Regions from separate parts of the Dactylosporangium sp. NPDC000521 genome, predicted to be linked through region 3. Evidence: riboswitches for the same ligand, from Rfam matches in the RefSeq annotation. Region 3 holds a riboswitch; each other region holds the start of a gene.
What was found. Region 3 has a riboswitch for thiamine pyrophosphate ahead of thiS (sulfur carrier protein ThiS). Riboswitches for the same ligand answer to the same signal wherever they lie in the genome.

Region 1 (2,252 bases), on a different contig from region 3:
CTGGACGCCGCGAACGGCGCCGAACTCCTCGTGGTGGGCAGCCGCGGGCACGGCACGTTCACCGGGATCCTGCTCGGCTCGGTCAGCCAACACTGCGTGCAACACGCACCCTGCCCGGTCGTCGTCGTCCCGTCGCGCGTTCATGCCGAGAAGGCAGCATCATGAACCCGCGGCCTGGGGCGGCAGCGACCTACGGATGGTCGAACAGATCACCGGCCGGCTGACCCGGCCCCGGGCAATGCTACCGGCGGCACCTGAGGACGTGGCCGTTCTCGCCGCGGCCGGTGACGTAACCCCGGAAGACGGTAGGGCCGCTGATCCCCAGCAAGCCACTCTCCCCCCCAGCGGGCACGTCCTCCCAGCTTCCGTCGGCGCCGGCACGCACCACCCTCATCTGCTGGTAGGGCGGGCACTGCCCGACCGAATGCGGCCGCGGCGCTTCCGGGAAGCTGCGCGCGCTCGCGCAGGACGCCTCGCTCAGCCCGTAGCCCTCGGCCAGGATCGCCGTGCGCCCTCAACGGCGGGCAGCGGCTGGGGGCGCGCCTGCTGCCTCGGTGGGCCGCAGGACGAGGACGGCGTCGAGCAGGCCGTCGCGGGCGACCGCTTGGTGCGTAGGTCGATTCGGGCAGGCCCCGCGCCCTGAGCGGTACGGCTTCGATCGTGGCCAGGTCATCGGGCGCGGCGTAGTACGGCCACAGCAGGTCCCCGGTCATCGGGCGTACCTCACGACCGTGCGCTGCCGGCCGAGGTCGATCGCGCCGTCGTTGGTGGCGACGGCGGTCTCGACGACTTGGCCTCGTAGAGCTGGGTCTGCGGAAGCTGGACGTCACGCGCCGCGATGTCGTTGGTAACCACCATGCCCGCGACGTAGTCGGCGAGGTTGTCCGCGGTGACCGTCGTGCCGACCGGCATCTGGCGGCCGAAGACCAGTCCGATCTCCACCTCGTAGTCCAGCAGCCGCACGTGGCCGGGGCGGACCACGTCGTCGAACGGGCCGCTGATCGAGCCCGACGTCTTGCGGAAGAACGTCAACGGGACCGTCTCGGGCTTGCCGCCCGTGTCCTTGACGTGCGAGATGAAGTTCGTCGACGTGCGGGATGAAGTTCGTCATCTGGGCGACGACGCGGCAGGGCGCGTTGCGCGGGATCGCACGCGGCATCCACCCCGGCGATCCTCACTGGCAGTAGTCTTGATCCCGATCACGCAACATGCGTCACGCCACATCGCCATGGCCGTTGACATCATCAAAGACGGCGCGAAAGACGGCGCGCCGAGTGGTCGGTGCAGATGAATAACCTGCGAGGCAATTTTCCTGCGCCGGCATTGTCCGGATCAGGTGAATGGGGATCGCCGTCCAACCTCTCCGATCTTTCGGCCTCTCAGCTCCGCTGGGCTAATAGCTTCGCTCTCCCGCTTGTCCCGCAGGCACTCACATACGCTACGCCGGAAACCGGCAGGTGCAGGGTGAGAGCTCGGGTGAAGCTGATCCGAAAATGCAGGGTGAGGGGGCAGGCGGCAGCATCCCGGCGCAGCTGGGATGCTGCTTACTACGGGCCGGTCGGGCGGCTGGGGCGAGAGTGACGGTGTAGCCGAGGGCTTCGAACTGGCGGATGTGGTTGCGTTTGCGGCGTTCGGGATTGACGCGGGTGTCGTAGAAGCCTGGGCCGAGGTCGGTAAACCAGGCGCGGCTCGTCGGCCACCCCGGCCAGAGCGCTGGCGTCGCGGGCCCGCCGCCACTCGACGATGCGCGAGGAGTACAGCGCCCCTTCACTGAGCAGCAGGAGGCGAAACGTTGCTTCTGCCGCTACGCCATGGCGCTGCAGGCCAAGTCGCACAGGGCCACGAGCCGGACCGTCACACCGTCGGCGTCGACCCAGCCGGCCAGATCGTGCTGCGGCGGCTGCCATCCGCGGTCGATCGCCCCGTCCAGTAGTCCGTCGGCGTAGCTGGCCAGCGCTGCGAGCGTCGGCCGACGGCCGCGGATGCCGAGCAGGTCCCGCACCTCGGCTGCGTGCTGGTCGACCTGCGCCGACAGGCCGGGAATCGCAGCTGCTGCCGCGAGGCCGGCGGCGCCGATCCGCCGGTGGAGGCGGTCGAGCAGCATCTGCACGGTCGCGTGGTCGGCGCCCAGGTTCGAGGCGGGGATGCTCATGAAGTACGACCATAGAGAGGCCGTACCGGGACGAAAAGGCCGCAACCGCTCCTTTACCGGCATCATGACCGTTCGGCTACCGACCGACTGGCCGACCGGG
Region 2 (2,252 bases), on a different contig from region 3:
ATGCCGCCCCGGTGCCCCTCGGAGCGCGGTACCAGCGCCATCACCACGAACAGCGTGGCCAGGGTGCCGTTGGTGGCCCAGAGCTTGACCCCGTTGAGCAGGTAGTCGCCGTCCCCGGTCGGCACGGCGGAGGTGCGCAGGTTCGCCGGGTACGAGCCGACCTCGGGCTCGGTCAGCAGGAACGCGGACACCTCGCCGCCGGCGAGCCGGGGCAGGAAGCGGGACTTCTGCTCGTCGGTGCCGACCAGCTTCAGCGGCTGTGGCACGCCGATCGACTGGTGCGCCGACAGCAGCGCGCCGATCGACGGGTTGACCGACCCGACCAGCGCGAGGGCGCGGCAGTAGTCGAGGTTCGACAGCCCGAGGCCGCCGTACTTGGTGTCGATCTTCATCCCGAAGGCGCCGAGCGAGCCCAGGTCGCGGAGCACCTCGTCGGGGATGCGGGCGTCGCGTTCGATCTGCTGTCCGTCGACGCCGCTGATGTACGAGCGGAGCTTCGCCAGGAACACCTGGCCTTCGGCGGCCTGCTTGTCCGCCGGCGGTGGGTCGATCAGGTCGAGGCGGAATCGGCCGAGGAACAGCTCCTTGCCGAAGCTCGGTTTGCGCCACTCCTGCTCGCGGCTGGCCTCGATGACCTTGCGCGCGTGTTTCTCGGTGTGCGTACTGCTAGCGGTGGGCGAGGAAGCGACCTGCGTCATTGCGGCACCCCCAGGTGTCAGTCCAGTACCGACCAGGCTATTACCCGCCAGTAGCAAAGGCCATGCCTCGCGGAGAAGGATCAAGCGCCGTGATTTTCACGACGGGGACCTACGAGCGGGAATCGTTCACTGTTACCGTCGGGAAACAACTTCACATCCGACAGGGGAGCGCACAGCGCTGAGAGTGCGGCGAGAAAGCCGCAGACCCTCGAACCTGATCTGGGTAATGCCAGCGCAGGAAGCTCGGTCACCTCACGCCCGCGCCACGTCCGCACCAGCGGCGTGGCGTCGCGACTCCTTCTGGCTCACCCCCGGACCAGGAGGCACCGAAGTGGAAACCCGTTGGCGGACCGTCGACATCATCGTCGCGTCGGTCATCGCGGTGGCGTTCGCCGCCGTGTTCTACGCGTGGAACAACCTGTGGAACGCCATGGAGAGCGTCGCCCTGCCGTGGCGCGCCTTCATCTACGGCGTGTGGCTGATCCCGGGCGTGCTCGGCCCGCTCGTGATCCGCAAGCCGGGCGCCGGGCTCTACACCGAGTTCGTCGCGGCGCTGGTCTCGGCCCTGTTCGGCTCGACCTGGGGCCTCGGCGTGCTGCTGTCCGGCCTGGTGCAGGGCGTCGGCGGCGAGTTCGGCTTCGCGTTCACCGGATACCGCAGCTTCAAGCTCGGCAATGCGCTCGTCGCCGGTGCCCTCGCCGGGGGCGGCGCGGCCCTGCTGGACCTCAACATCTACTACGGCGCGTTCAGCAACACCGACAAGGCCCTGTACGCGGCGATCGTCATGGCCAGCGGCGCGGTCATCGCCGGCGCCGGCTCGTGGGCGCTGCAGCGCTCGCTCGCCACGACCGGCGTGCTGGACCGCTTCCCGTCGGGCCGCGAACGGGCCGCAGTCTGACGTTGAGCACCGTCGAGTTCAAGGGATTCGGGTGGCGGCATGCCGGGCGCAAGGCCTGGGCGGTCCGCCACTTCGACCTGCGGATCGAGCACGGCGAGCGGGTCCTCCTGGCGGGCGCCTCCGGCGCCGGCAAGAGCACCCTGCTCGCCGCGCTCGCCGGCCTGCTCGCCGAGGACTCCGGCGAGCAGGAGGGCGAGGTGCTCGTCGACGGCGCGCCGGCCCGGCAGCGCAGGGCGGGCACCGGCATCGTCTTCCAGGACCCGCAGACCCAGCTCGTCATGAGCCGGTGCGGCGACGACGTCGCGTTCGGCCTGGAGAACCGGGGCGTCCCCCGCGACGAGATCTGGCCGAGGGTCGACGCCGCCCTCGCCGCCGTCGGCTTCCCGTACGACCGCGACCGTGACACGGCCCAGCTGTCCGGCGGTGAGCAGCAGCGGCTCGCGATCGCCGGCGTGCTCGTGGCGCGGCCGCGCCTGCTCCTGCTCGACGAGCCGACCGCCAACCTCGATCCGGCGGGTGCTCAGCTGGTACGGGCGGCGCTCGCGAAGGCCCTCCACGACGTCGACGCCACCATGATCCTCGTCGAACACCGCCTCGAGGAGGCGCTGACCCTGGTCGACCGGGTGATCACGCTGGGTGAGGAGCAGGAGCCGCTC
Region 3 (2,252 bases):
GGATCGTCGGGCTCAGTATCGCGTGGGAGCTGGCGCGGCGGGGGGAGCAGGTCACCGTGTACGACCGGGACCCGCGGCGCGGGGCGGGCCGGGTCGCGGCGGGGATGTTGGCGCCGGCGGCCGAGGCGAGCTTCGGGGAGGAGGCGCTGCAGGAGCTGATGCTCGAGTCGATGCGGCGCTGGCCCGCGTTCGCGGCGGAGCTGAGCGCGGCGACCGGGATGCCGCTGGGGTACCGGACGGAGGGGACGCTGCTCGTCGCGCTCACCGAGGACGACCTCACCGAGGTGCGGCGGCTCGTCGACTACTACCTGCGGGCGGGGCTGCCGGTCGAGCCGCTGCAGGGGCGGAAGCTCCGGGAGCTGGAGCCGATGCTCAGCCCGCGGGTCCGGGGCGGGGCGAAGGCGGCCGGGGATCATCAGGTCGACCCGCGGCTGCTGCTCGCGGCGCTGCGGTCGGAGCGGCTGCCGGTCACGTGGGTGGAGCGGGACGTCGAGGATCCGTCCAGCCTGCGGGACGATGTGATCATCATCGCGACCGGTGCCGGGATCGCGCGGGTGACGGGGTTGCCGGTGCGGCCGGTGAAGGGACAGCTGCTCCGGTTGCGGGGTGCCGAGCCGCTGCTCACGCACGTGGTGCGGGGCGTCGCGCTGGGGCGTCACGTGTACCTGGTGCCGCGCGCCGACGGGGAGCTGGTCGTCGGGGCGACGGAGGAGGAGCGCGGCGCCGACACGACGGTGACCGCCGGTGGGGTGCTCGACCTGCTGCGTCCGGCCGCGGACCTGCTGCCGGGGGTCGCCGAGCTGGCGCTCGCGGAGACCCTCGCCGGACTGCGGCCGGGGACCCCGGACAACGCCCCGATCCTCGGCCGGCTCGAAGGGCAGACGCACGACAACGTGTACGTCGCGGGCGGCCACTACCGGCACGGAGTGCTCCTCGCACCGGTCACCGCGCACGCCATCGCCGACCTGGTCACCAAGGGATCGACGGATGTGGACATCAGTGCGTACGGGGTGAGCCGCTTTACCTGAGGACCGCGGCGGGGTTATGGTCAGCTCGTACCCCACGGGAGTCCGGTATGACCGGGCTGAGAGGGGGGCTGTCAGCCCCCGACCGTCGAACCTGATCCGGATCATGCCGGCGCAGGGAGTCAGGAGTGAGCCGTATGCAGCTCGTGGTCAACGCGGTCGCCGCCGATGTGGACGACACCGCGACCGTCGCCGACGTCGTCCGTGGCCTCGCCGGGGTCGAGGACCCGCGGGGCGTCGCCGTCGCGTTGAACGGGTCCGTCGTGCCGAGAGCAAACTGGGCCGAGACCAGGCCGGTCGACGGCGACACCATCGACGTCCTCACGGCGGTCCAAGGTGGCTGACCTCGGCAACAGCGCCGGCAACGGCATTGGCACCGCTACCGGCAACGGCATCGGCAGCGCCGCCGGCATCGGCAGTGGCGACGGCGCGACGCTCACCATCGCCGGGGTGGAGCTGCCGTCGCGGCTCATCCTCGGCACCGGCGGGGCGACCAGCCACGCCGCGCTCGAGGCCGCGATCCGGGCCAGCGGCACCGGGCTCGTCACGGTCGCGCTGCGCAGGCTCGACCCGGGCGCGCCGTCGCTGCTCGACGTCGTCGAACGGTGCGGCGTGCGGCTGCTGCCCAACACCGCCGGCTGCTACACGGCGACCGAGGCGGTGAAGCTCGCCCACCTGGCCAGGGAGGCGTTCGACACGGCGTGGGTCAAGCTGGAGGTCATCGGCGACGAGGAGACGCTGCTGCCCGACGCGGTCGAGCTGGTCACCGCCGCGGAGCGGCTCGTCGAGGACGGGTTCACGGTCCTGCCGTACACCACCGACGATCCGGTGCTCGCCCAGCGGCTCGCCGACGCCGGATGCGCCGCGGTCATGCCGCTCGGCGCGCCCATCGGCTCCGGCCTCGGCATCCGCAACCCGCACAACATCGCGCTCATCCGGCAGAAGGTGGCCGTGCCGGTCATCCTCGACGCCGGGATCGGCACCGCCTCCGACGCGGCCCTGGCGATGGAGCTCGGCTGCGACGGGGTGCTGCTCGCGACCGCGGTCACCCGCGCCGAGCACCCCGCGCGCATGGCGGAGGCGATGCGGCTCGCCGTCGAAGCGGGCCGCCTCGCGCACACCGCCGGGAGGATCCCGCGCCGCCTGTACGCGACCGCCTCGAGCCCGATGGGGGGACTGCCATGGTGACGAGGCTGGTGCTGTTCACCGACCGCCGGCAGGCGCACC

Region 1: linked by a shared signal. The riboswitch ahead of ACFY3L_RS44545 (fumarylacetoacetate hydrolase family protein) and the one ahead of thiS (sulfur carrier protein ThiS) in region 3 are both predicted to bind thiamine pyrophosphate.
Region 2: linked by a shared signal. The riboswitch ahead of ACFY3L_RS35760 (ECF transporter S component) and the one ahead of thiS (sulfur carrier protein ThiS) in region 3 are both predicted to bind thiamine pyrophosphate.

What each region holds. Positions count from the first base shown of each region.
Region 1 covers NZ_JBIAYW010000023.1:14,218-16,469, reverse strand. The annotation lists gene ACFY3L_RS44555 (universal stress protein) at 1-165, shown strand, start outside; gene ACFY3L_RS44550 (AMP-binding protein) at 242-499, opposite strand; gene ACFY3L_RS44545 (fumarylacetoacetate hydrolase family protein) at 724-1,032, opposite strand; gene ACFY3L_RS44540 (hypothetical protein) at 1,076-1,291, shown strand; TPP riboswitch at 1,293-1,422, opposite strand; gene ACFY3L_RS44535 (DUF6401 family natural product biosynthesis protein) at 1,805-2,152, opposite strand.
Region 2 covers NZ_JBIAYW010000013.1:111,953-114,204, forward strand. The annotation lists gene ACFY3L_RS35755 (acyl-CoA dehydrogenase family protein) at 1-698, opposite strand, end outside; TPP riboswitch at 851-957, shown strand; gene ACFY3L_RS35760 (ECF transporter S component) at 1,030-1,596, shown strand; gene ACFY3L_RS35765 (ABC transporter ATP-binding protein) at 1,599-2,252, shown strand, end outside.
Region 3 covers NZ_JBIAYW010000003.1:268,864-271,115, forward strand. The annotation lists gene thiO (glycine oxidase ThiO) at 1-1,028, shown strand, start outside; TPP riboswitch at 1,054-1,164, shown strand; gene thiS (sulfur carrier protein ThiS) at 1,163-1,369, shown strand; gene ACFY3L_RS11410 (thiazole synthase) at 1,467-2,213, shown strand; gene ACFY3L_RS11415 (thiamine phosphate synthase) at 2,207-2,252, shown strand, end outside.